DNA from 4 places in the Streptomyces sp. NPDC001068 genome. Region 3 is predicted to be linked to each of the others. Evidence: riboswitches for the same ligand, from Rfam matches in the RefSeq annotation. Region 3 holds a riboswitch; each other region holds the start of a gene.

Region 1 (5,433 bases), on a different contig from region 3:
CGAGGTGGTCGTCGAGGAGGTGCCCGCACGCGCGCTGATGGCCGCCTACCGGCTGCCGGAGGACGGCACGCGCGCGTCCGACGCGGCCGACCTGGCCCTCACCGTCCTCGGCGGCGGCGAGTCCTCGCGCCTGTACAACCGCCTGGTGCGGCGCGACCGTACCGCCGTCGCCGCCGGCTTCGGCCTGCTGCGCCTGGCCGGGGCGCCCTCCCTGGGCTGGCTCGACGTGAAGACCTCCGGTGACGTCGAGGTGCCGGTCATCGAGACCGCCATCGACGAGGAGCTCGCCCGGTTCGCCGAGGAGGGCCCCACGCCGGAGGAGATGGAGCGCGCCCAGGCCCAGTTGGAGCGCGAGTGGCTGGACCGGCTGGGCACCGTCGCGGGCCGCGCGGACGAACTGTGCCGGTTCGCCGTCCTGTTCGGCGACCCCCAGCTCGCCCTGACCGCCGTCCAGCGCGTCCTCACGGTGACCCCGCAGGAGGTCCAGGAGGTCGCCAAGGCCCGCCTGCGGCCCGACAACCGCGCGGTGCTCGTCTACGAGCCCAAGTCCCCGGAGGCGGTCGAGGACGCCGACGTGCCCGCGGACCCCGAGGCCGAGGCCACGGTCGAAGCCGGCGACAACAACGAGGAGACGGCCAAGTGACCGAGCTCGCCACCATGGACTTCCACCCGCAGCCCCAGCCCGGCGAGGCGCGGCCCTGGGCCTTCCCGGCCCCCGAGCGCGCCACCCTGGACAACGGGCTCACCGTGCTGCGCTGCCACCGTCCCGGCCAGCAGGTCGTCGCCGTGGAGGTGCTCCTGGACGCGCCCCTGGACGCCGAACCGGCCGGCCTGGACGGCGTCGCCACGATCATGGCGCGCGCCTTCTCCGAGGGCACCGACAAGCACTCCGCCGAGGAGTACGCCGCCGAGCTGGAGCGGGCCGGCGCCACCCTCGACGCACACGCCGACCACCCCGGCGTCCGGCTCAGCCTGGAGGTGCCGGCCTCCCGGCTGGAGAAGGGGCTCGGGCTGCTCTCCGACGCGCTGCGGGCGCCCGCCTTCGCCGACAGCGAGATCGAGCGGCTGGTGCGCAACCGGCTCGACGAGATCCCGCACGAGCTGGCCAACCCCAGCCGCCGGGCCGCCAAGCAGCTCTACAAGGAGCTGTTCCCGTCGACCGCGCGGATGTCCCGGCCTCGCCAGGGCACCGAGGACACCGTCGAGAAGATCGACGCGGCCGCCGTGCGCGGGTTCTACGACCGGCACGTACGGCCCGCCACCGCCACCGCGGTCGTCGTCGGCGACCTGACCGGCATCGACCTGGACGAACTGCTCGGCCAGACCCTGGGCGCCTGGCACGGCACCGCCGGCCGGCCCCGGCCGGTGCCCCAGGTCTCCGCGGACGACACCGGCCGGGTCGTCATCGTGGACCGCCCCGGCGCCGTCCAGACCCAGCTGCTCATCGGCCGCGTGGGCGCCGACCGGCACGACCGGGTCTGGCCCGCCCAGGTGCTCGGCACCTACTGCCTGGGCGGCACCCTCACCTCCCGCCTGGACCGTGTCCTGCGCGAGGAGAAGGGCTACACCTACGGCGTCCGCGCCTTCGGGCAGGTGCTGCGGTCCGCCCCCGACGGCAGCGGCGCCTCGATGCTCGCCATCAGCGGCTCCGTGGACACCCCGAACACCGGCCCGGCGCTCCAGGACCTGTGGACGGTGCTGCGCACCCTCGCCTCCGGCGGACTCACCGACGCCGAGCGCGACGTCGCCGTGCAGAACCTGGTCGGCGTGGCGCCGCTGAAGTACGAGACCGCGGCGGCCGTCGCCGGCACCCTGGCCGACCAGGTCGAGCAGCACCTGCCGGACGACTTCCAGGCCACGCTCTACCGGCAACTGGCCGCCACCGGCACCGTGGAGGCCACCGCGGCGGTCGTGAACGCCTTCCCGGTCGACCACCTGGTCACCGTCCTGGTCGGCGACGCGGCGCAGATCAGGGAGCCGGTCGAGGCCCTCGGCATCGGCGAAGTGACGGTCGTCGCCGCGGAGTAGCCGGGCGACGCCCCGCGCGTGAACGGAGCCCTGGTGACCACCCGGCCACCAGGGCTCTGAAATGTCCGGATTGGTGCGGAGGTTGCCTGTCTGCCCTGTGGGATGCGCGACAAAATCCGCGTTCCGTTTGAGGATTGCGAGGACGCCCTCGTAGGTTCTTCCAGGCTGTCCGCACGACACTGCGCCGCGCCCGCGGCACCGGACAGTCATCGCCGAGTCCCCGTACGGCGCGAGCCAGGGGAGCCGGGGACCCACGCAGTCCCTGGGGTGAATCGGGCGCCCGCGCTAGTCGCGAGGGGGCCCGTAGGAGACCTTCCTGCTCCGAACCCGTCAGCTAACCCGGTAGGCGAGAGGGAAGGAAAGGACCAGCCTCTACATGGCGTTCATGTGCGCCTCCGGGAAGCACCGTCGTCCCGGCCGGGTGAAGCGCACCACCGCGCAGGCCGCCGGCATCGCGGCCCTCACCACCACCGGTGTCATCGGCACCGTCTCGGCGGCCCCCGCGCTCGCCGCGGAGAACTCCGTCCAGCAGACCGGCCTCACGCCGGTGATCACGGTCAGTGACTCGGTCGTCGAACAGATCGACGCCCAGGCCGCCGCGCAGACGGCCGCCGCCGAGCGCGAGGCGGCCGAGAAGGCGGCCCGCGAGAAGGCCGCGGCGAAGGCCGAGAAGGAGCACGCGGCCGCGGCGCGTGCCGCGCGGGAGGCCGAGCGCAAGCGTCTCAACGCCTTCGTCGTGCCGGTCACCGACTCGTACGTCTCCACCGGCTACAAGACCGGCGGCTCCCTGTGGTCCTCCGGCGCCCACACGGGCATCGACTTCCACGCGGCCACCGGCACCGAGGTGCACGCGGTCGGTACCGGCACGGTGGTCTCCACCGGCTGGGGCGGGTCGTACGGCAACCAGATCGTCATCAAGATGGCCGACGGCATGTACACCCAGTACGGCCACCTGTCGTCGATCGGTGTCTCGGTGGGCCAGAAGGTCACCCCGGGCGAGCGGATAGCCCTGTCCGGCGCGACCGGCAACGTGACCGGCCCCCACCTCCACTTCGAGGCTCGTACGACCCCGGAGTACGGCTCGGACGTCGACCCGGTCGCCTACCTCCGCAAGCACGGCGTCGACGTCTGACCCGAGCGCGGCGGCAAGCATGTGACGCCGTCCGACGAGCTTTCCGAAAGCCCCGGCCTCCACGCCGGGGCTTTCGTCGTTTCCGTGACCTCGGTGTCCAAAAAATACGCATGGATTCAAGGCCCCCTTCGGAAATTCCGGCCCATTGCAATAGAGTCACGGAACGGACGTCACTCGGCGGCTTTTCACGGGGACCAGGGCGGAGGTCGGACATGCGTATTCCGGCGCACTCGGTATGCACGGCGATCCGGGACGACATCGTCGCGGGGGTCCATGAGCGCGGCAGCCGGCTCACCGAGGAAGTCCTGGCCCGCCGCTACGGCGTCTCGCGCGTCCCCGTCCGCGAGGCCCTGCGCACCCTGGAGGCCGAGGGGTTCGTGGTGACGCGCCGGCACGCGGGCGCGTGCGTCGTGGAACCGACCGAGCAGGAGGCCGCCGACCTGCTGGAGATGCGTCTGCTCCTGGAGCCGCTCGGCGCCTCCCGGGCCGCGCAGCGCCGTACCGAGGCGCACCTCAAGGTGCTGCGCGGACTGGTCAGGCTGGGTCAGGAGCGGGCCCGCAGGGGCGGCAGCGAGGATCTGCGGTCGCTGGGCGGCTGGTTCCACGAGACGCTCGCCCAGGCGACCGGCAGTCATGCCCTGACCTCGGCACTCACCCAACTGCGGCACAAGATCGCCTGGATGTACGTCGTCGCGGCGCCCGCCGACCCGGTGGGGTCCTGGGCCGAGCACGGCGCCATCGTGGACGCGGTGGCGCGCGGCGACGGCGAGCGCGCGCGGGCGCTCACCGCGCTGCACACCGAGCGGTCCACGCTCTCCCACCGGCTGCGCTTCTCCGGCGGCACGGACCGGGGCGGTGGTGTGAGGACTTCGCAACATCCCGTAAACATGTCGGGCCCGCGGCATTAACACGGGCGCCGTATACAAAGAGATGTAATTCGGCGGAGCGGTCTTTCCGCTGCCTTTATCTGTGCGTGCCGGTAATTCCCGGTGACGCGCCATTCGTGTGCCCGGCGTGAATTTTCCCGCGCCATGTGGAACACGGGTGCCGCGCCGACCGCCGCCGAGGCCGCGTGATCCCTGCGACGAAAACAACGGGAACTACCGGAACAACGGGAACGGCAGACGACGGAAACCCGGACGCCGGAAACCCGCACGGCGGAAACGGCGGGGCCGCGCCGCCCTCGCAGGGGTGGCGCGGCCCGGTGGTGCGGGAGCCGTGCGGCTCAGACGGTCTCGGGGAGTTCCTCGAGACCCTCGCCGACCAGCTTGGCCAGGCGGTCGAGAGCGGCGTCCGCGCCCTCGGCGTCGGAGGCGAGGACGATCTCCTCGCCGCCCTGCGCACCCAGGCCCAGGACAGCCAGCATGGAGGCCGCGTTGACGGGGTCGCCCCCGGCCTTGGCGATGGTCACCGGGACGCCTGTGGCCGTGGCGGCTCGGACGAAGATGGAAGCGGGGCGGGCGTGGAGGCCCTCGGCCCAGCCGACGTTGACGCGGCGCTCAGCCATGTGATGCTGCCCTTCGGTTTTCAGGGTTGTCTAGACCAGTTTCCCATATCGTGAAGCATGCCCGGAGCGGGACATGGGTCCCCCGGGTGTGTCGCCGGACCGCGGCCTCGGTCCGGCTTCCGTCCTCCACAGACTGCCTCGCGCCCCTGTCGGACGCGAGCCGTACTCTGGGGCCCATGCAGACCCCGGCGGACCGGCAGGACCGGCACGTGTACCCCTCCCACTGGGAGGCGGACGTAGTGCTGCGCGACGGGGGTACCGCGCGCGTCAGGCCCATCACCGTCGATGACGCCGACCGCCTGGTCAGCTTCTACGAGCAGGTCTCGGACGAGTCGAAGTACTACCGCTTCTTCGCGCCCTACCCCCGGCTCTCCGCCAAGGACGTCCACCGCTTCACGCACCACGACTTTGTGGACAGGGTGGGACTCGCGGCCACCATCGGCGGCGAGTTCATCGCCACCGTACGCTATGACCGTATTGGCCCCGGTGGCATGCCCGCCTCCGCGCCCGCCGACGAGGCCGAGGTCGCCTTCCTCGTCCAGGACGCCCACCAGGGCCGGGGCGTCGCCTCCGCCCTCCTGGAGCACATCGCGGCCGTCGCGCGGGAGCGAGGCATCCGCCGGTTCGCCGCCGAGGTGCTGCCGGCCAACAACAAGATGATCAAGGTGTTCACGGACGCCGGGTACACCCAGCAGCGCAGTTTCGAGGACGGCGTGGTCCGGCTGGAGTTCGACCTCGAGCCCACGGACCGCTCGGTCGCCGTCCA
Region 2 (5,433 bases), on a different contig from region 3:
TCGTGGACGGGGTGGTGATAGCGGGCGTCACCGCCACCGGGTTCGCGTTCACCGAGAACATCCTCTACCTCGGTACGGCGTTCGGGGCCGACCGGCTGAGCGGCGGCACCGGCATCGCCTCCGTCACCGCCGCGACGTTCTTCGTCCGCATCGTCATGTCCCCCTTCGCGCACCCCCTGTTCACCGTCCTCACCGGGATCGGCTTCGGCATCGCGGCGTTCTCCGGGGAGCGGGGGCGGGTGTGGCGGGTGGTGGTGCCGGTCGCCGGGCTGCTGCTCGCGATGGGCATGCACGCGTTCTGGAACGGCTCGTCGACGTTCGGGCAGTACGGGTTCTTCGCCGTGTACGGCATGTTCATGGTGCCGGCGTTCGGGCTGCTGACCTGGCTGGCGGTCTGGACGCGGCAGCGGGAGCTGCGGGCCGTGCGCGAGGAGCTGCCCGCCTACGTGTTCGCGGGGTGGCTGGGGACGGTGGAGCCCTTCGTCCTGGGGTCGATGCGGGCCCGGCAGATCGCCCGGGAGTACGCCGCCTACCACTTCGGCAAGCCGGCGGGGCGGGCGGTCGCCGAGTACGAGGGGTACGCGACGACGCTCGCCCTGCTGCGGCGCGCGGGCCGCCGGGGCCGGGCGGGCGCCGGCTTCGTGGGGCGGGAGCGGGAGCTGCTGACGGAGCTGTGGAACCGGCGCGAGCTGGTCCGCCCCGCCCTGGACTACGCGGCCCGCACGGCCGCCCCGCGCGGCCGCCGGGGACCCGCCGGCTTCGCCCCGCCTCTCTACGGCCCGCCCGGCTGGTACGAGGCACCGATGCCGTATCCGGCCTACAACCCGTACCGGAGCTAGTGCTGCGACCGGAAAGGTTCACCGGCTCGCGACGCCCATCACGGCACCAGCCACCGCCACCCTGCCCGGTGCCGGCCACGGCGGGTCAGGCGGAAGCCGCCGTGAGGCGGGTCAGTTCCTGGTCGGTCAGTTCCAGCTCCGCCACCCCCAGCAGGGCCGGGAGCTGTTCCACCGTGCGGGCCGAGGCGATCGGGGCCGTGACCGTGGGCTGGGCCGCGAGCCAGGCCAGGGCGACCGTGGCGATCGGGGCGGAGTGGGCGTCGGCGATCTCGTCCAGGGCGGCCAGGACCTGCCGGCCCCGCTCGCTCTCCAGGTACTGGGCGGCACGGCCCGAGCGGGCGCTGTCGACGGTCGCGCCGGGCCGGTACTTGCCGGTGAGGAAGCCCGCGGCCAGCGCGAAGTAGGGGACCGCCGCGAGACCGGTGCGGGAGGCCAGCTCCTGGAGGGGACCCTCGTAGGTGTCGCGGGAGACGAGGTTGTAGTGGGGCTGGAGGGCGACGTACCGGGCGAGGCCCTCGCGGTCGGAGAGGTCCAGCGACTCCTGGAGCCGCTCGGCGGTGATGTTGGAGGCGGCGATGTGCCGGACCTTGCCCGCGCGCACCAGTTCGTCCAGGGCACCGACGATCTCCTCGACCGGGATCTCGGGCTTGTCGAAGTGGGTGTAGTAGAGGTCGATGTAGTCGGTCCCCAGGCGCCGCAGTGAGGCGTCCGCGGCGGCCTTGATGTTGGCGCCCGACAGACCCGGGTAGTCGGGGTGCTGGCTGACCTTCGTCGCGATGACGACGTCCGAGCGGTTGCCGCGCGCCTTGACCCACTTGCCGATGACGGTCTCGGACTCGCCGCCCTGGTGGCCCTCGATCCAGGCCGAGTAAGAGTCGGCGGTGTCCACGAAGTTGCCGCCCGCTGCCGTGTACGCGTCGAGGACGGCGAAGGACGTGGCCTCGTCGGCGGTCCAGCCGAAGACGTTGCCGCCCAGGCAGAGCGGGAATACCTCCAGGTCGGAGGCACCGAGCTTGCGCAGAGGGCGGGAAGCGGAGGGGGAGGCGGAGGAGTCCGGAGTAGAGGTCATGCCTCAGTTCAACATCGTCGGCCGGGGGTCCGATGCCGCCACAACGCGAAGTTCTCGTAAAAGCGGAAGGCGTCGCTGCGGAAGGCGTTCTCGTAAAAGCGGAAGGCGTCGCGACGGAAGGCGTTCTCGCAAATGCGGAAGGCGTCGCCCGGTCCCGGACACCGTCCCCCGGACGCACCGGACCGGCAGCCCTGACGTCGGGGGGTCGTCGTCAGGGCCGCCGGGGATCAGTGGGGGTCCGTCAGGGGTTCAGGCCCTTGCCGCGCAGCCAGGTCATCGGGTCGATGCCGGTGGCCTGGCCGCCGGGGTGGACCTCCAGGTGGAGGTGCGGGCCGGTGACGTTGCCGGTGGCGCCGACCCGCCCGATGACGTCACCGGTGGCGACCTTCTGGCCGACCTTGACGCCGATCGAGGACTGGTGGCAGAACCACAGCTCGGTGCCGTCGTCGAGGGTGAGGATCGTGCGGTAGCCGTACGAGCCGGCCCAGCCGGCCTCCGTGACGGTGCCGCTGTGCACGGCCTTGATCAGGGTCCCGGTGGGGGCGGCGAAGTCGAGGCCGGTGTGGTAGCCGGAGGCCCACATGGAGCCGGCCTGGCCGAAGGTGCCGGTGATCGTGTAGGAGACGACCGGCAGCGTGTACTGCTTGGCCAGCGCGGCGAGCCGCTTCTGCTCGGCCTGCGCCTTCTCGGCGGCCTGCGCCTTCTCCTTGGCGTCGGCGGCCTGGGTCGCCGCGGCCTTCTCCGCCTTCGCCTCCGCGTCGGAGACCGCCTTGTCGGCGGCGGCGACGGCCTTGGCGGTGGCCTTCACGTCGATCTGGGTCTGCTGCTGCTCGGCCTGGGCGATGATCCGGCTGCGCAGCGCCTCACCGGCGTCGGAGGAGGAGTCGGCGTCGGTGGCGGTCGCCGTGGTGACGCTGCTGAGCGCGGTGGGGGCCGCCTGGTGGCCGCCGTCGTCGCCGAGCAGGGAGTCGACGGAGGACGGCAGGTCGGGCAGCGAGATGGAGACCGGCGGCTTGCCGGTGTTGGCGCTGGCCATGCCGCCCGCGCCGACGGCGGCGATGACGCCGACGCCGAGAACCGTGGAGCTCCGCGCGAGGCCTCCGCCGCGCTGCTTGGCGACGCGGTGCCGGCCGCGTACCGGGGCGAGGGACTCCTCGGTGGGGTTCCACTCCTCCCAGGGGCCCTCGTCGGTGCGCTGTCCACCGAGGCCGTAGGCCTCGGGCTGACGCTGGCTGGGCACGAACGGGGCTGTCGGAGCAGGCCGGTTGGACGCCACGCGGGCGCACTCCTTTCCTTCCGCTGCCTACCGGGTTAGCTGACGGGTTCGGAGCAGGAAGGTCTCCTACGCGCGTATACCGACCGATTTCTACCCGGTGGTATTAGTGCGATTCACCCCAAGGTGGTGGTTCCCCGGTTCCCTTGCGGGATTCGGCGCGTGCGCGCGGAGCCGTCGCGGGTGACGGCTGTGACGACCGCGCTGCGTTATCGAACGTTAATAGACCCGGCTATCAGATTCCAAGCCGTTCTCCTTGATCATTACGCTTTCAAGGCGTGGACTTACCTGCTACGAACGGTCAAAAACGGTCGAGTTGACCATGTGTTCTGTACAGCTCAGGAGTCACAGCAGTTTTGATGGTGACTCAGACGTTATGCGGACGGCTTCCGTCCGCGCACCGTGGGTGACCATCCGCAGTACGGCCCCGTGATCGCGTTCAGGGCCGCCGCACCGCGAGCAGCGCCATGTCGTCCGTCATGCCGCCCCCGGTGTGCCGGCGCACCTCGGCGGCGATCCGGGCCAGCAGCGGACCGGGGGCGGTGAGGGCCCGCCCGGTCAGCCGTCGCTCGGGGTCGTAGAACACGCCGCGCGCGTCCCGCGCCTCGGAGAGGCCGTCGGTGTGCAGCAGCAGCGTGGCCCCGCTCGGGAACGGGTGCTCGGCGGCCCGGTCCGGCCCGTCCCCCAACTCGCCCATCCCCAGCGGCAGCGCGGCCTCCGGCACTCGCACCGGGAAGACCACGCCGTCACCGTGCAGCAGCAGGGGCGGCGGATGTCCCCGGTTGACGATCCGGACCGTGCCGTCCCCGTGCGGGAGTTCGGCGAGCACGGCGGTGGTGAACCCCTCGTACGCGTCGACTCCGCCACGCCGGACGCACTCGCGGGTCATCGCCCGCTCCAGCCGCCCCGCCACCCCCTCCAGGGTGACCTCCTGCTCGGCGGCCTCCCGGAACGCGCCGATGACCACCGCCACCGCGGCGACCGCGCCCATGCCCTTGCCGCGCACGTCGCCGACGACCAGCCGCACGCCGAAGGGGGTGTCCTGGACCGCGTACAGGTCGCCGCCGATGAAGGTGCCCTCCTGGGCCGCCTCGTAGCGCGCGGCGATCTCGAAGCCGCCGATCCGCTCGGCGGGCTCGGGCAGCACCGCCCGCTGCGCCGCCTCGGCGACCTCGCGGGCGGAGGCGAGCCGCCGGTCGCCGAGGCGGACGATCCGGTTGATGCCGGCCGCGAGGGCTGCGACCGTGGCCACGGTCACCATCTCGGTGACGGCGTCCGCGTCCGGCCCGAACCCGAACCGGGCGTGCACGGCGTAGGTGGCGAGGAAGGACGCGATTCCGGTCAGGACGGTGGTGCGCAGGGACGCGAGGGGCGCGGCGATCAGCGGAGCCGCCGTGAAGAAGGGGACGGCCGTGTACCCGACCGGGGTGAGCCTGTCGTAGCAGACGCCGGAGACGATCAGCAGGGCGGGCAGGAACCGGGCCAGGGTGCGAGCGGTCGCGGACCTGCCCTCCTGCGCCTGTCCATGGTCCACCGAACGACTCCCCACATGTCCCGGGTGTCCGAAGCGTGTCCGTCCAGATTTGCGGCTGCGAGCGGGCGGGGGCGAATGCTGTGGGCCGGGCGGATGAGCACGGACGGGTGTGATGACGGACACGTACCGGGCACGCGCCGCCGTACGACTCAGGGCCGGAATCCTGATTCTCGGATTCCGGCCCTGGTCTTCAGTAGCGGGGACAGGATTTGAACCTGCGACCTCTGGGTTATGAGCCCAGCGAGCTACCGAGCTGCTCCACCCCGCGTCGGTGAAACCAGCATACGCCATCGCAAGCACCGAAGTCACACGGGTTGGGCCGGGGTCAGCCCAGCAGGTGATCGTTCGGGGCCTTCGCCAGCTCCTCGTACGCGTCCAGCACCAGCACCGCCACCCCGGCCTCGCGCAGCGCCCCCGTCCCGTCGGCCGCCTCGACGAAGGTGTCCGGCTCGCGCCACGCCGTCACCACCCGCCGCACCCCGGACCGCAGGATCAGCTCGGCGCAGGGGTGCGGCCGGGAGGCGCGGCGGGTGCAGGGTTCGAGGCTGGTGTAGACGGTGGCCGTGGCCAGCCGGGGGTCGTCCGGAGAGATCTTGGCCAGGGCCGCCTCCTCGGCGTGCGCGACGGGGTCGCCGGCCTCCCTGGAGTGGCCGCGGGCCAGTTCCGTGCCGTCGGCCGCGACCACCACCGCGCCGACGCTGAACGCGGTCCTGGAGGG
Region 3 (5,433 bases):
GTCGATCGTCGCCTCCGCGTTGCCGCCCGTGCCCTTCACTCCGACGACCGTGCCGAGGCCGAACTGGTCGTGGGTGACCCGGTCGCCGACGGCCAGCGAGACCACCGGCTTCTCCGAGGTCCGCCGGGTGGCGAAGCCGGAGGCTCCGGACGCCGAGGAACGCGAGCGGGACGAGGAGAGCGAAGCCGCCACGCCCGAAGCGGGCCCGGAGGACACCGGCGCCATCGCACCGGTCCGCTTCCACTCCAGATACCCGGCCGGGATCTCCTCCAGGAAGCGCGAGGGCGGGTTGTACGAGGGCTGTCCCCAGGCGCTGCGCATCGCCGACCGGGTGAGGTAGAGCCGCTCCCGCGCGCGCGTGATGCCGACGTACGCCAGGCGCCGCTCCTCCTCCAGCTCCTTGGTCTGGCCGAGGGCGCGCATGTGCGGGAAGACGCCGTCCTCCATGCCGGTCAGGAAGACCACCGGGAATTCGAGGCCCTTGGCGGTGTGCAGGGTCATCAGGGTGATGACACCGGAGCCGTCCTCGTCCTCGTCGGGGATCTGGTCGGAGTCGGCGACCAGGGCCACCCGCTCCAGGAAGTCAGACAGCCCGACCGACGCCTCGTCCGTCCCGGACTCCTGCTCGAACTCCAGCGCCACGGAGGCGAGTTCCTGGAGGTTCTCGATCCGGGTCTCGTCCTGCGGGTCCGTGGAGGCCTGCAACTCGGCGAGGTATCCGGTGCGCTCCAGGATCGCCTCCAGGACGGTGGCCGGTCCGGCACCGGACTCCACGACCGTACGGAGGTCCTCCATCAGCGTGTTGAACCGCTTGACCGCGTTGGTCGACCGGGCGGCCATGCCGTACGCCTCGTCGACGCGCCTGAGCGCCTGCGGGAAGCTGATCTTCTCGCGCTGGGCGAGGGCGTCGATCATCGCCTCCGCGCGGTCGCCGATGCCGCGCTTGGGGACGTTGAGGATCCGGCGCAGTGGGACGGAGTCCTCCGGGTTGGCCAGCACCCGCAGGTAGGCCAGGACGTCCCGGACCTCCTTGCGCTCGTAGAAGCGGACACCGCCGACGACCTTGTAGGGCAGGCCGACGCGGATGAAGATCTCCTCGAAGACACGGGACTGCGCGTTGGTGCGGTAGAAGACGGCGACATCGCCGGCCTTGGCCTCGCCCGCGTCCGTCAGACGGTCTATCTCGTCGGCGACGAACTGCGCCTCGTCGTGCTCGGTGTCGGCGACGTAACCGGTGATCCGCGCGCCCGCGCCCGCGTTGGTCCACAGGTTCTTCGGGCGGCGGGACTCGTTGCGCTCGATGACCGCGTTGGCGGCGGAGAGGATCGTCTGCGTGGAGCGGTAGTTCTGCTCCAGGAGGATCGTCGTCGCGTTCGGATAGTCCTCCTCGAACTGGAGGATGTTGCGGATCGTCGCGCCCCGGAAGGCGTAGATCGACTGGTCGGCGTCGCCGACCACGCACAGTTCGGCGGGCGGGAGGTCCTGCTCGCCCGGCGGTACGTCCTCCTCGTGCGCGCCGGTGCCGACCAGCTCGCGCACCAGGGCGTACTGGGCGTGGTTGGTGTCCTGGTACTCGTCGACCAGGACGTGCCGGAAGCGGCGCCGGTAGTGCTCGGCGACGTCCGGGAAGGCGCGCAGCAGGTTGACCGTCGTCATGATCAGGTCGTCGAAGTCGAGGGCGTTCGCCTCGCGCAGCCTCGACTGGTACATGGCGTAGGCCTGGGCGAGGGTCTTCTCGAAGCCGTCGCTCGCCCGGGCGGCGAAGTCCTCCTCGTCGACCAGCTCGTTCTTGAGGTTGCTGACCTGGGCGCTGAACGACTTCGGCGGGAAGCGCTTGGGGTCGAGGTCCAGGTCGCGGCAGACCAGCGCCATCAGCCGCTTGGAGTCGGCGGCGTCGTAGATGGAGAAGGAGGACGTGAAGCCGAGCTTCTTGCTCTCCCTGCGCAGGATCCGTACGCAGGCGCTGTGGAAGGTCATCACCCACATCGCGTTCGCGCGCGGGCCGACGAGCTGTTCGACGCGCTCCTTCATCTCGCCGGCGGCCTTGTTGGTGAAGGTGATCGCGAGGATCTGGCCCGGGTGCACCTGGCGCGCGCCCAGCAGGTGCGCGATGCGATGGGTGAGCACACGCGTCTTGCCGGAACCGGCGCCGGCCACGATCAGCAGCGGGGAGCCGGCGTGCACGACGGCAGCGCGCTGGTTCTCGTTCAGCCCCTCCAGGAGCGCGGCCGGGTCCAGGGCCGGGCGGGCGGCGCCGTCGCGGTAGTAGGCGTCGCGGTCCGGGGGCACGTCGAACCGCCCGCCGAACAGATCGTCCGGAACCGGCTCCGGCACGTGCTCGTCCTCGGGCGGCGGCGGGGGTTCCTCCTCGTGGCCCCGCGGGGGCTGGAGGCTCGCCAGGAAGCTGTCGTCAAAGAGGCTGCTCATCGCTCTCCGAGTCTAGGGCGCCCCACCGACAACCGGCCCCCACCCCGGAAACTCACCCCGGTCACCCACCAGAACCGCCCCCTCACGGGGAGCGATCACTCATCGTGAGCACGGACGCGCCCACCGACCGGGGTCCGGACCGCCCGAACCTCACTGGCATATCGGCGCGAACCTGCGCAAATCATCCCGCCCCGTCGATCCGCAACACCGAGGTCACGAAAATGTATCGGGCATATCGCACATCAAACTTCACATAGAGCACACGAGTTGGCTACCGTGCCGAGCAGGCCGTACGACCCCCACCGGCGAACCCGCCGGGCCGTACGTCCTCCGCCGAATCCAGGGTGCCACCGCGCATCCGGAACCGGGGACCCACCGACCCCGGGGTGAATCGGTCCCGACTCCCCTCCGGGGAACGGACCGTAGGGCAACCCTTCCGAACAACCGCCCGAACCCGACAGCTAACCCGGTAGGCGGAGCATGGAAGGAGTCGCCTCCGTTGGCGTCGCACCGCAAGTCGCGTCCGTCCGCAACGCGCGTAGCAGGCATACGCACCCCCGCCCTGGCCACCGCGGCCCTCACCTCCGTGGCGCTGCTCTCGCAGACGGCCAACGCCGCCCCCTCCGAGGACGGCAAGCCGAGCCTGGAGGAGGTCGAGAAGAAGGTCGACGCCCTCTACCGGCAGGCGGAGTCGGCGACCGAGAAGTACAACGCGGCCAAGGAGCGGACCGGCAAGCAGCGCAAGCAGGTCGACACCCTGCTCGACGACGTCGCCCGGCGCACGGACCGGCTCAACAGGGCACGTGAGGAACTGGGTTCCTTCGCCGCGGCCCAGTACCGGACCGGGGCCGCCGCACCGGACACCTCGACCTTCCTGCTCGCGGACAGCCCGCAGGACTACTTCGACCAGACGCAGCTGATGAACCGGCTGACCTCACGTCAGAAGGACGCGGTCGACGACTACACCACCCAGCAGACCGCGACGATGGCGAAGCGGCAGGAGGCCGCCAGGAGCCTGGAGACCCTCACCGACACCCAGGACGACCTCAAGACGGCCAAGACCACCGTCCAGAACAAGCTGGCGTCCGCGCGGAGGATGCTCTCCGACCTGACGGCCCAGGAGAAGGCGCGGCTGGCGGAGATCGAGAGGAAGAAGCAGGCGGAGGCGGCCCGCGAGGCGGCGGAGCTCGCGAAGCGGCAGGCGGCGGCCGAGCGGCAGGAGAGCTCGTCGTCCTCGGGATCGGCTTCCGGCGACTCCTCGTCGTCCTCGTCGTCTTCCTCGTACGGTACGAAGGCAGCCAAGGCGATCGCATTCGCCCGCGCGCAGATCGGCAAGCCGTACGTGTGGGGTGCCACCGGCCCCGGCTCCTACGACTGCTCCGGCCTCTCCCAGGCCGCCTGGAAGGCCGCGGGCGTCTCGCTGCCGCGCACCACCTACGACCAGGTGAACGCCGGCACCACCGTCTCCCTCGCCGACGCCCACCCCGGCGACCTGGTCTTCTTCTACGACGACGTCACCCACGTCGGCATCTACATCGGCGACGGCATGATGATCCACGCCCCCAAGCCCGGCGCCTACGTCCGGGAGGAGTCGATCTACTACGGCGGCGAGTCGATCATCCACAGCGTGGTGCGGCCGGCCTGAGAGAGCGGGCCGAGCGAGCGGGCTGGCTGGAGGCGCGGACCCGTGCGTGTTTCGTGCCGCACGCGCGTGTGCCCGGTTCGTTCGGCGGTCGCCGGTCCCCGGCATCGGCGTCACGTCCCGCATCCCACCTCTTCGCGCCTGGCGGGTGCGGTGTCCGCCGGCAGCCGGGGCCGCCGCGACGGCCACCGGCATCGCCGGGTCGCGCACCCGGAGCCCGTGCCGTCAGAGGGTCACGTCCACAGCACGGCGATGAAGATGTTCGCCATGGTCAGCGCACCGACCAGACCGAAGGCGCCCTTCTCCACCTTCTCGTCGTCCCGTTTCACGTAGACCAGTCCGAGGATCACGATCAGCAGCGCGAGCTTCACGCCGATCTTCACGGTGTTGACGTGGTGGTCGTCGGCCTCGTTGAGACCGACCAGGATCACGCCGGTCGCGAGCATGGTGAACGCGCCGTGCAGCATCCCGGGGACGAACCGGGCGGTGCCCTGGCCCATCGCCTTCATCTGGGTGAGGAAACCGCCGAGGAGCGCGGCGATGCCGATGATGTGCAGGCCGACGAAGAGATGGATGAGTACGCCCATGGCCCCGGAGCCTAATCAGCGTCCCCCGGGGCGCCGGGCACCGGCCCCTCCCTCGGCCACCCGCCGGGTGCCGGGCACGGCGTCGCGGAGGCGCACGGCTTCGCATATATGCACCCCATAGCACTCGGCGCATCCCGCACACCCCGGAACCGCCGCTTCGGTCATCCCGCCCCGAGAAGCCGACGGCTCCGGACCGGAATCCCGGTCACATACCGCCAGGTAACGATCCGGTCACACCAATTCCGAGCATCTCGTCACCGAGCCGACACGCCGCGGCCTAGCGTCCTCCCCCAGGTGACCGACTCCCCATCGCCGCCCGGGCCAGGGGCGGCCGTCGGACACCACCGCCGAGAAGGTCCGGCGGCGGTCCGCTCCCCCTGTACGGGCCGCCGCCGGACGCGTAAGCCGCATCGTGGCGGTCGTACGGAAGGGACGTGACCAGTCCAGGTGGCAGAGCACCGCAAGCCCCGGCAGCGCCCGCTCAGCGGAGGTACGGCCCGCACGGCCGTCACCCTCGCCTTGGCGGGCGCGGCCACCGCGACGGGCTTCGAAGGGACCGGACACGCCGAGCCGCAACTGACCCCGGCGCAGGTCAAGGCCAGGGTGGACCGGCTGTACCAGGACGCGGAGGCCGCCACCGAGAAGTACGACGGCGCCAAGGAGAAGGCCGAGACGGCCCAGCGGCGGGTCAGGGCGCTCCAGGACGAGACCGCCCGCAAGCAGGACAGGCTCAACTCCGCGCGGGACGCGCTCGGGCTGGCCGCGGCCGCGCAGTAC
Region 4 (5,433 bases), 190 kb from region 3:
GGAGTTCCAGCCCTTGCCGAGGACGTCGAAGCCGTTCTTGCCGAGCTCCTCGGGGGTGCCGTGGCCGGGCGCCCTGGTGATCCGGTCGCCCTTGTCGTCCTTCTCCGCGCCGTTCGCCTTGTGCGCCTTGTCGAGGCTGTCGTCCTCGGTGACCTTGGCGCCCTTGGGCGGGGTGAAGTCGAAGGTCGAGGCGGCCGGCCGGGCGAAGCTGACCTGGGTGTACCCGGCGTCGATCACGGCCGCGCCGCCGCTCGACGGGGTCAGCGTGAACTTCAGCGGGGTGCCGGTCTTCGCGTCCACCGCGATGCTGATCGCGCCGACCGTCGTGCCGGACTGCTTCGGCTTGACGACCAGCCGGTAGGCGTCACGGCCGGCGACCTGGGCGGTGCCGTCGACCTTCACCGAGGTGGTGTCGTCGACCGACTTGAGGACCTCGTCGGCGAAGTCCTTGGGCGTGGCCGGGGCTTCGTTCCGGCCGGCCTTGCCGGAGTCGGAGTCGGCGTCCGTGGAGTGGTAGACCTCGTTGGACTTGCTGTCGTAGCCCCACACATCGGTGCCGTTGTGGATGAGGCTGTACTCGGCGCCGCTCTCCAGCAGCGACACCTTCTGCTTCTCGGGGCCGTCGGCGGCCACGCGCAGCGTGTGCGTGCCGGAGGCGAGTTCGGTGAGCTTGGTCGACGGGTCGGCGGACGAGCCGTCGCCGCCCTGGGCCGCGCCGGACAGCAGGCCGTTCTCCAGGCCGCCGAGGTCGGGCAGGCCGAGGTCGGTGCTGATCTTCACGGTGCCGGACAGCTGCTGCACGTCCGAGTTGGCGATCTTGTTGATGAGTTCCTGTGCCGTGATCTTCGGCAGGTCGGGGTCGCCGGAGTCGGCGAGTGCCGGTACCAGGCCGATCGTGGCCGCGGCCACCCCCATGACCGCGACCGGGACGACGTAGCGCGTGGCCTTGCGCCGCCGCTCGGCGCGCAGCTCGTCGTCGGCCTGCGCGGCCCCCGTGCTGTCCTCGGTTCCGTACGGTGCCATGTGTGCCTTACCTCCGTCGTCGGCGGCGGCTGTGCTCGCACGTTTCCCACCCTGAGCCGCCATTCTCACCCGAATCGGTGAGTGGTGGTGATTTCCGTGGTCTCCATCTCACCAAATCCGCGCGTCTCAAGCGTCAGACCCGGGAGCCAACTCCGCGTACGACTGCGGTATGACACAAGGGCGGAGGCGCCTCCCCGACCCGTAGGGGTCGTGCGGGGAAGACACCTCCGGTCACTTTCCGTCACGTACTCCGTTCGCTCCGCGCTGCCGCACGAACGGGCGGCCGGCCGGGGGGCGCTGACGACGGCACGACGGCGCTCGCGACGCAGGGGCCGGCCCGCGTGGCGCCGCCGGCGGCGTTCCGGCACAGGATCTCGGCAGTACGACCCGCGCCACACGCGGCGGAGCTAACCCGCCCGGTGCACCACCGCGTCGCACAGCTCCAGGAGTGCCGCCTTGGCGTCGCACTCCACCAGCGGCGCCAGGGCGGCCCGGGCCTCCTCCGCGTACCGGACCGTGTCCCGGCGCGCCTGCTCCAGGGCCGGGTGCGCCCGCAGCGCCGTCAGGGCCTCCGCGTGCCGCGCGTCGTCCGTGAGGTCGGAGTCCAGCAGCTCGCACAGGGCGAGGTCCTCGGCCAGCCCCAGTCGCGCCGCCCGCTCCCGCAGCCGCAGCACCGGAAGCGTGGGGACGCCCTCGCGCAGATCGGTCCCCGGGGTCTTGCCGGACTCGTGGGAGTCGGAGGCGATGTCCAGGACGTCGTCGGCGAGCTGGAAGGCGACGCCGAGACGCTCGCCGTACTGGGTGAGGACGTCCACGACCGTCTCGTCGGCGCCGGACATCATCGCGCCGAAGCGGCAGGAGACCGCCACCAGCGAGCCGGTCTTGCCGCCCAGCACGTCGAGGTAGTGGTCGACCGGGTCACGCCCGTCGGAGGGACCCGCCGTCTCCAGGATCTGGCCCGTCACCAACCGTTCGAACGCGAGGGCCTGGACCCGCACCGCCTCGGGTCCGAGATCGGCGAGGATCTGCGAGGCACGGGCGAAGAGGAAGTCACCGGTCAGGACGGCGACGGAGTTGCCCCAGCGGGTGTTGGCGCTGTCGACCCCGCGCCGTACGGCCGCCTCGTCCATGACGTCGTCGTGGTACAGCGTGGCGAGATGGGTCAGTTCGACCACCACGGCCGACGGCACGACGCCCGGCGCGTACGGGTCACCGAACTGCGCGGCCAGCATCACCAGCAGTGGCCGGAACCGCTTCCCGCCGGCCCGCACGAGGTGCTGCGCGGCCTCCGTGATGAACGGGACCTCACTTTTGGTGGCTTCTAGCAAGCCCTCCTCGACAGCCGTCAATCCGGCCTGGACATCGGCTTCCAGAGCCTGGTCCCGCACGCTCAGCCCGAACGGCCCGACGGTCACGAGGGGTCTCCTGTCTGCTGGTGTCCACTGGTGATTACGCGGTTTGTCGATAGGTCGCTGCCAGCACTCAAGTCAGCGTATCCGGTCAGGTTTCGATCACCGAGGGCGCCCACCGTTACACCCCGGGCACTATCGGATCACGACCACTATGTCTTTGATCAGGCGATACGACTGAACATCCGATGACTTAGACCGAAGTGTGCGCACTTGCCCCGAACCGGGAGGCCGAGCCGCGCTCCGATGGACATCACCTGCCCGGAGGTACCCCCTCCGCCACCCGTCGAAGCCGGCCGACCCCTCGCGCGCCGCCCGTCGCATGCGATTCCGTCTTATAGGGCAATTCAGACAATTCTCGGAATTGCCTGTGGTGCGCGCCACTCCGCCGATCCGGGCGAGGCAATCCATACAAATGGCGGCGCGGACCTATTCCCCCGAGCCTCGGAAAGGGGCCTGCAAAGAATCCCTCTTGTCCGATTCGCCGCAATTGCCACTTCGTGAAGTGGGTCACGTGGCCCGGAGTGCCACAAAGCGGGCAAGACACCCCTTCCGCCCTTTCCCCGTAGGCGAGTTGATGCTTGGCAACAGCAAAGGATCAAGCACCTCATACGCCTCAGATCAAGGTCAATGGGTGTGTTGTGTGAATCAGGTGCTTGTTTCGGACATGTGCTCTCGCATACGTTCCGGCTCACCGGGTGGACGCCGAATCCTGCCGCCGCCCGTCGTGCCCCATCAAACGAGTCCATTCGCACGGCAGGAGCGGGGGAACCAGGTAAGTCGCCCGACCGGGCGGCCGACGTCACCGACGGAGGTCGTACCGGAACGGCCAGGGGTGAAGTCGCCTCGCCGCAGGGCGGGACGACCGGGCACTCCCCGAGCCCGAACCCGACAGCTCACCCCGCAGGCGACGGAGAGGAACCACGACATGTCTGCTGACGCTCAGCACCGCCGTCCCCGCCGTAACCGCATGGTCCGCAGCTTCACCTTCGCCACCATCGTCGGTACCGGTGTCGCCGTTCTCGCCCTCCCGCTCATCGGGGCGACCACGGCCTCCGCCGCCACTTCCAGCAGCTCCACCGCCTCGAAGACTCTCGCCGGATACCCGAACAACCTCGACGGCTGGATCCGCGAGTCCCTCGCGATCATGGCCGAAATGAAGATCCCGGGTACGTACGACGGCATCTACCGCAACGTGATGCGTGAGTCCTCCGGCAACCCGCAGGCCATCAACCTCTGGGACTCCAACGCGGTCGCCGGCATCCCCTCCAAGGGGCTGCTCCAGGTGATCGACCCGACGTTCAAGACCTACCACGTGGCCGGCACGTCCTTCGACGTCTACGACCCGGTCGCGAACATCACCGCCGCCTGCAACTACGCGGCCGCGCGGTACGGCTCCATCGACAACGTGCACGGCGCGTACTGACCGCACCGCACCGCAGTGCGCGGTACCGCACCGCACCATCAGTGAAAGAGTCTTTCGAGGACGACGGCGATGCCGTCGTCCTCGTTCGACGAGGTGATCTCGTCGGCGACCGCCTTGAGTTCGGGGTGGGCGTTGGCCATGGCCACCCCGTAGGCCGCCCAGTCGAACATGGGGATGTCGTTGGGCATGTCGCCGAAGGCGATGGCCTGTTCGGCACTCAGCCCCAGGTGGTCGGCGGCCAGAGCCAGCCCGGTCGCCTTGGTAACCCCGCACGGCTGCAGCTCGACCGTCCCCGGCCCCGACATGGTGACCGTCGCCAGCGACCCCACCACCGCGCGCGCGGTCGCCGCCAGTTCGTCGTCGGACAGGGTGTGGTGGCGCAGCAGCACCTTGCTGATGGGCTCGCACCACAGGTCGTCGCGTCCGCCGACGCGAAGCGCCGGCAGCGTGGGGTGGGGCATCCGGTAGCCGGGCTCGATGAGCGTGAGCCCGTCCACGCCGTCCTGGTCGACCGCCGCGTACACCTGCCCCACCTCGGCCTCGATCTTCCCGAGGGCGGTCTCCGCCAGCTCCCGGTCCAGGGTGACCGACCACAGCAGCCGGTCCGCGCCCGCGTCGTACAACTGGGCGCCCTGCCCGCAGACCGCGAGTCCCCTGCAGCCGAGGTCGTCCAGCAGGGGGCGCACTCTCGGCGCGGGCCGACCGGTCACCACCAGATGCCGGGCTCCCGAGCGGCCGGCCCGTGCGATGGCGGCGAGCGACCGTTCCGAGAGGGTGTCGTCGGCGCGCAGCAGCGTGCCGTCCAGGTCGGTGGCGATCAGTGCGTACGGGGTGGGTGCGACCATGATCAGAGAATACGGACAGCGCGCCCCTGAGACTCACTGTGCGTTTCGGCCTCAAATGGCTTCCGCCGTGGCGGTGTTGCCGGACCGGGGGCCGGCGTGGGCGCGAGGGCCCGCGCGGGCCCGGCGCGGTGCCTACTTCGCGGAGGTGCCGGAGCCCCGGCGGTTGGTGCGCCAGAGCTGATAGAGGTGCTTCGCGCCCGGGCGCACGAAGCGGGCGAGCATCGTGACGAACGGCAGCGGGTCGTCTCCGGCGAACCAGGCCAGCTCGGTGCCGCTCGGCCGGCCGGGCGCGTGCGGTGTCGTGTACCCGCTGCGGCGATAGGCGAGGAGGGCGGGTACGTCGATGTTCTCCACGACGTACCGGTGGCCGGCGCGCTGCTCCCCCTCCGGGACCCGCCGCCCGGTCAGGTCCAGGTGCATGGCACGGACCACGTCCACGCCCGACTCGCTCTCGAAGAGCCGGAACTGGGCGCCCATGCGCGGGTTGAAGTCGAGCAGCTTGTACCGCCCGTCGCGGCGGTCGAAACGCAGGTCCAGGTCGATGACGCCGGTGAAGCCGATCTGTTTGATGAAACGCGCGGCGAGGTCGGCGAGTTCCGGGTTGTCGACGACGTACGCGTTGGCCGTCATGCCCGCGTGCGGCGGCCACGAGCGCACCTTGACGCCGGTGAACAGGGCGCCCGGGTTCGAGTCGGCGTCGAAGTAGGCGTGCACGATCCAGTCCTCGGCG

What was found. Region 3 has a riboswitch for cyclic di-AMP ahead of ACFY3I_RS28440 (NlpC/P60 family protein). Riboswitches for the same ligand answer to the same signal wherever they lie in the genome.
Positions count from the first base shown of each region.
Region 1: linked by a shared signal. The riboswitch ahead of ACFY3I_RS04815 (M23 family metallopeptidase) and the one ahead of ACFY3I_RS28440 (NlpC/P60 family protein) in region 3 are both predicted to bind cyclic di-AMP.
Region 2: linked by a shared signal. The riboswitch ahead of ACFY3I_RS24665 (M23 family metallopeptidase) and the one ahead of ACFY3I_RS28440 (NlpC/P60 family protein) in region 3 are both predicted to bind cyclic di-AMP.
Region 4: linked by a shared signal. The riboswitch ahead of ACFY3I_RS27500 (transglycosylase SLT domain-containing protein) and the one ahead of ACFY3I_RS28440 (NlpC/P60 family protein) in region 3 are both predicted to bind cyclic di-AMP.

Region 1 is NZ_JBIAYD010000001.1:1,119,238-1,124,670, reverse strand. Features, by position in the region: gene ACFY3I_RS04825 (pitrilysin family protein) at 1-643, shown strand, start outside; gene ACFY3I_RS04820 (M16 family metallopeptidase) at 640-2,028, shown strand; cyclic di-AMP (ydaO/yuaA leader) riboswitch at 2,229-2,392, shown strand; gene ACFY3I_RS04815 (M23 family metallopeptidase) at 2,405-3,160, shown strand; gene ACFY3I_RS04810 (GntR family transcriptional regulator) at 3,373-4,068, shown strand; gene ACFY3I_RS04805 (HPr family phosphocarrier protein) at 4,386-4,667, opposite strand; gene ACFY3I_RS04800 (GNAT family N-acetyltransferase) at 4,844-5,433, shown strand, end outside.
Region 2 is NZ_JBIAYD010000008.1:457,066-462,498, reverse strand. Features, by position in the region: gene ACFY3I_RS24675 (PrsW family intramembrane metalloprotease) at 1-839, shown strand, start outside; gene ACFY3I_RS24670 (aldo/keto reductase) at 925-1,908, opposite strand; gene ACFY3I_RS24665 (M23 family metallopeptidase) at 2,150-3,184, opposite strand; cyclic di-AMP (ydaO/yuaA leader) riboswitch at 3,192-3,352, opposite strand; gene ACFY3I_RS24660 (PP2C family protein-serine/threonine phosphatase) at 3,621-4,715, opposite strand; tRNA gene ACFY3I_RS24655 (tRNA-Met) at 4,910-4,983, opposite strand; gene ACFY3I_RS24650 (dihydrofolate reductase family protein) at 5,041-5,433, opposite strand, start outside.
Region 3 is NZ_JBIAYD010000010.1:351,033-356,465, reverse strand. Features, by position in the region: gene pcrA (DNA helicase PcrA) at 1-2,427, opposite strand, end outside; cyclic di-AMP (ydaO/yuaA leader) riboswitch at 2,749-2,918, shown strand; gene ACFY3I_RS28440 (NlpC/P60 family protein) at 2,927-4,072, shown strand; gene ACFY3I_RS28435 (hypothetical protein) at 4,303-4,656, opposite strand; gene ACFY3I_RS28430 (NlpC/P60 family protein) at 5,104-5,433, shown strand, end outside.
Region 4 is NZ_JBIAYD010000010.1:158,180-163,612, reverse strand. Features, by position in the region: gene ACFY3I_RS27510 (outer membrane lipoprotein carrier protein LolA) at 1-1,023, opposite strand, end outside; gene ACFY3I_RS27505 (polyprenyl synthetase family protein) at 1,431-2,438, opposite strand; cyclic di-AMP (ydaO/yuaA leader) riboswitch at 3,165-3,355, shown strand; gene ACFY3I_RS27500 (transglycosylase SLT domain-containing protein) at 3,361-3,858, shown strand; gene ACFY3I_RS27495 (HAD family hydrolase) at 3,897-4,703, opposite strand; gene ACFY3I_RS27490 (ATP-grasp domain-containing protein) at 4,836-5,433, opposite strand, start outside.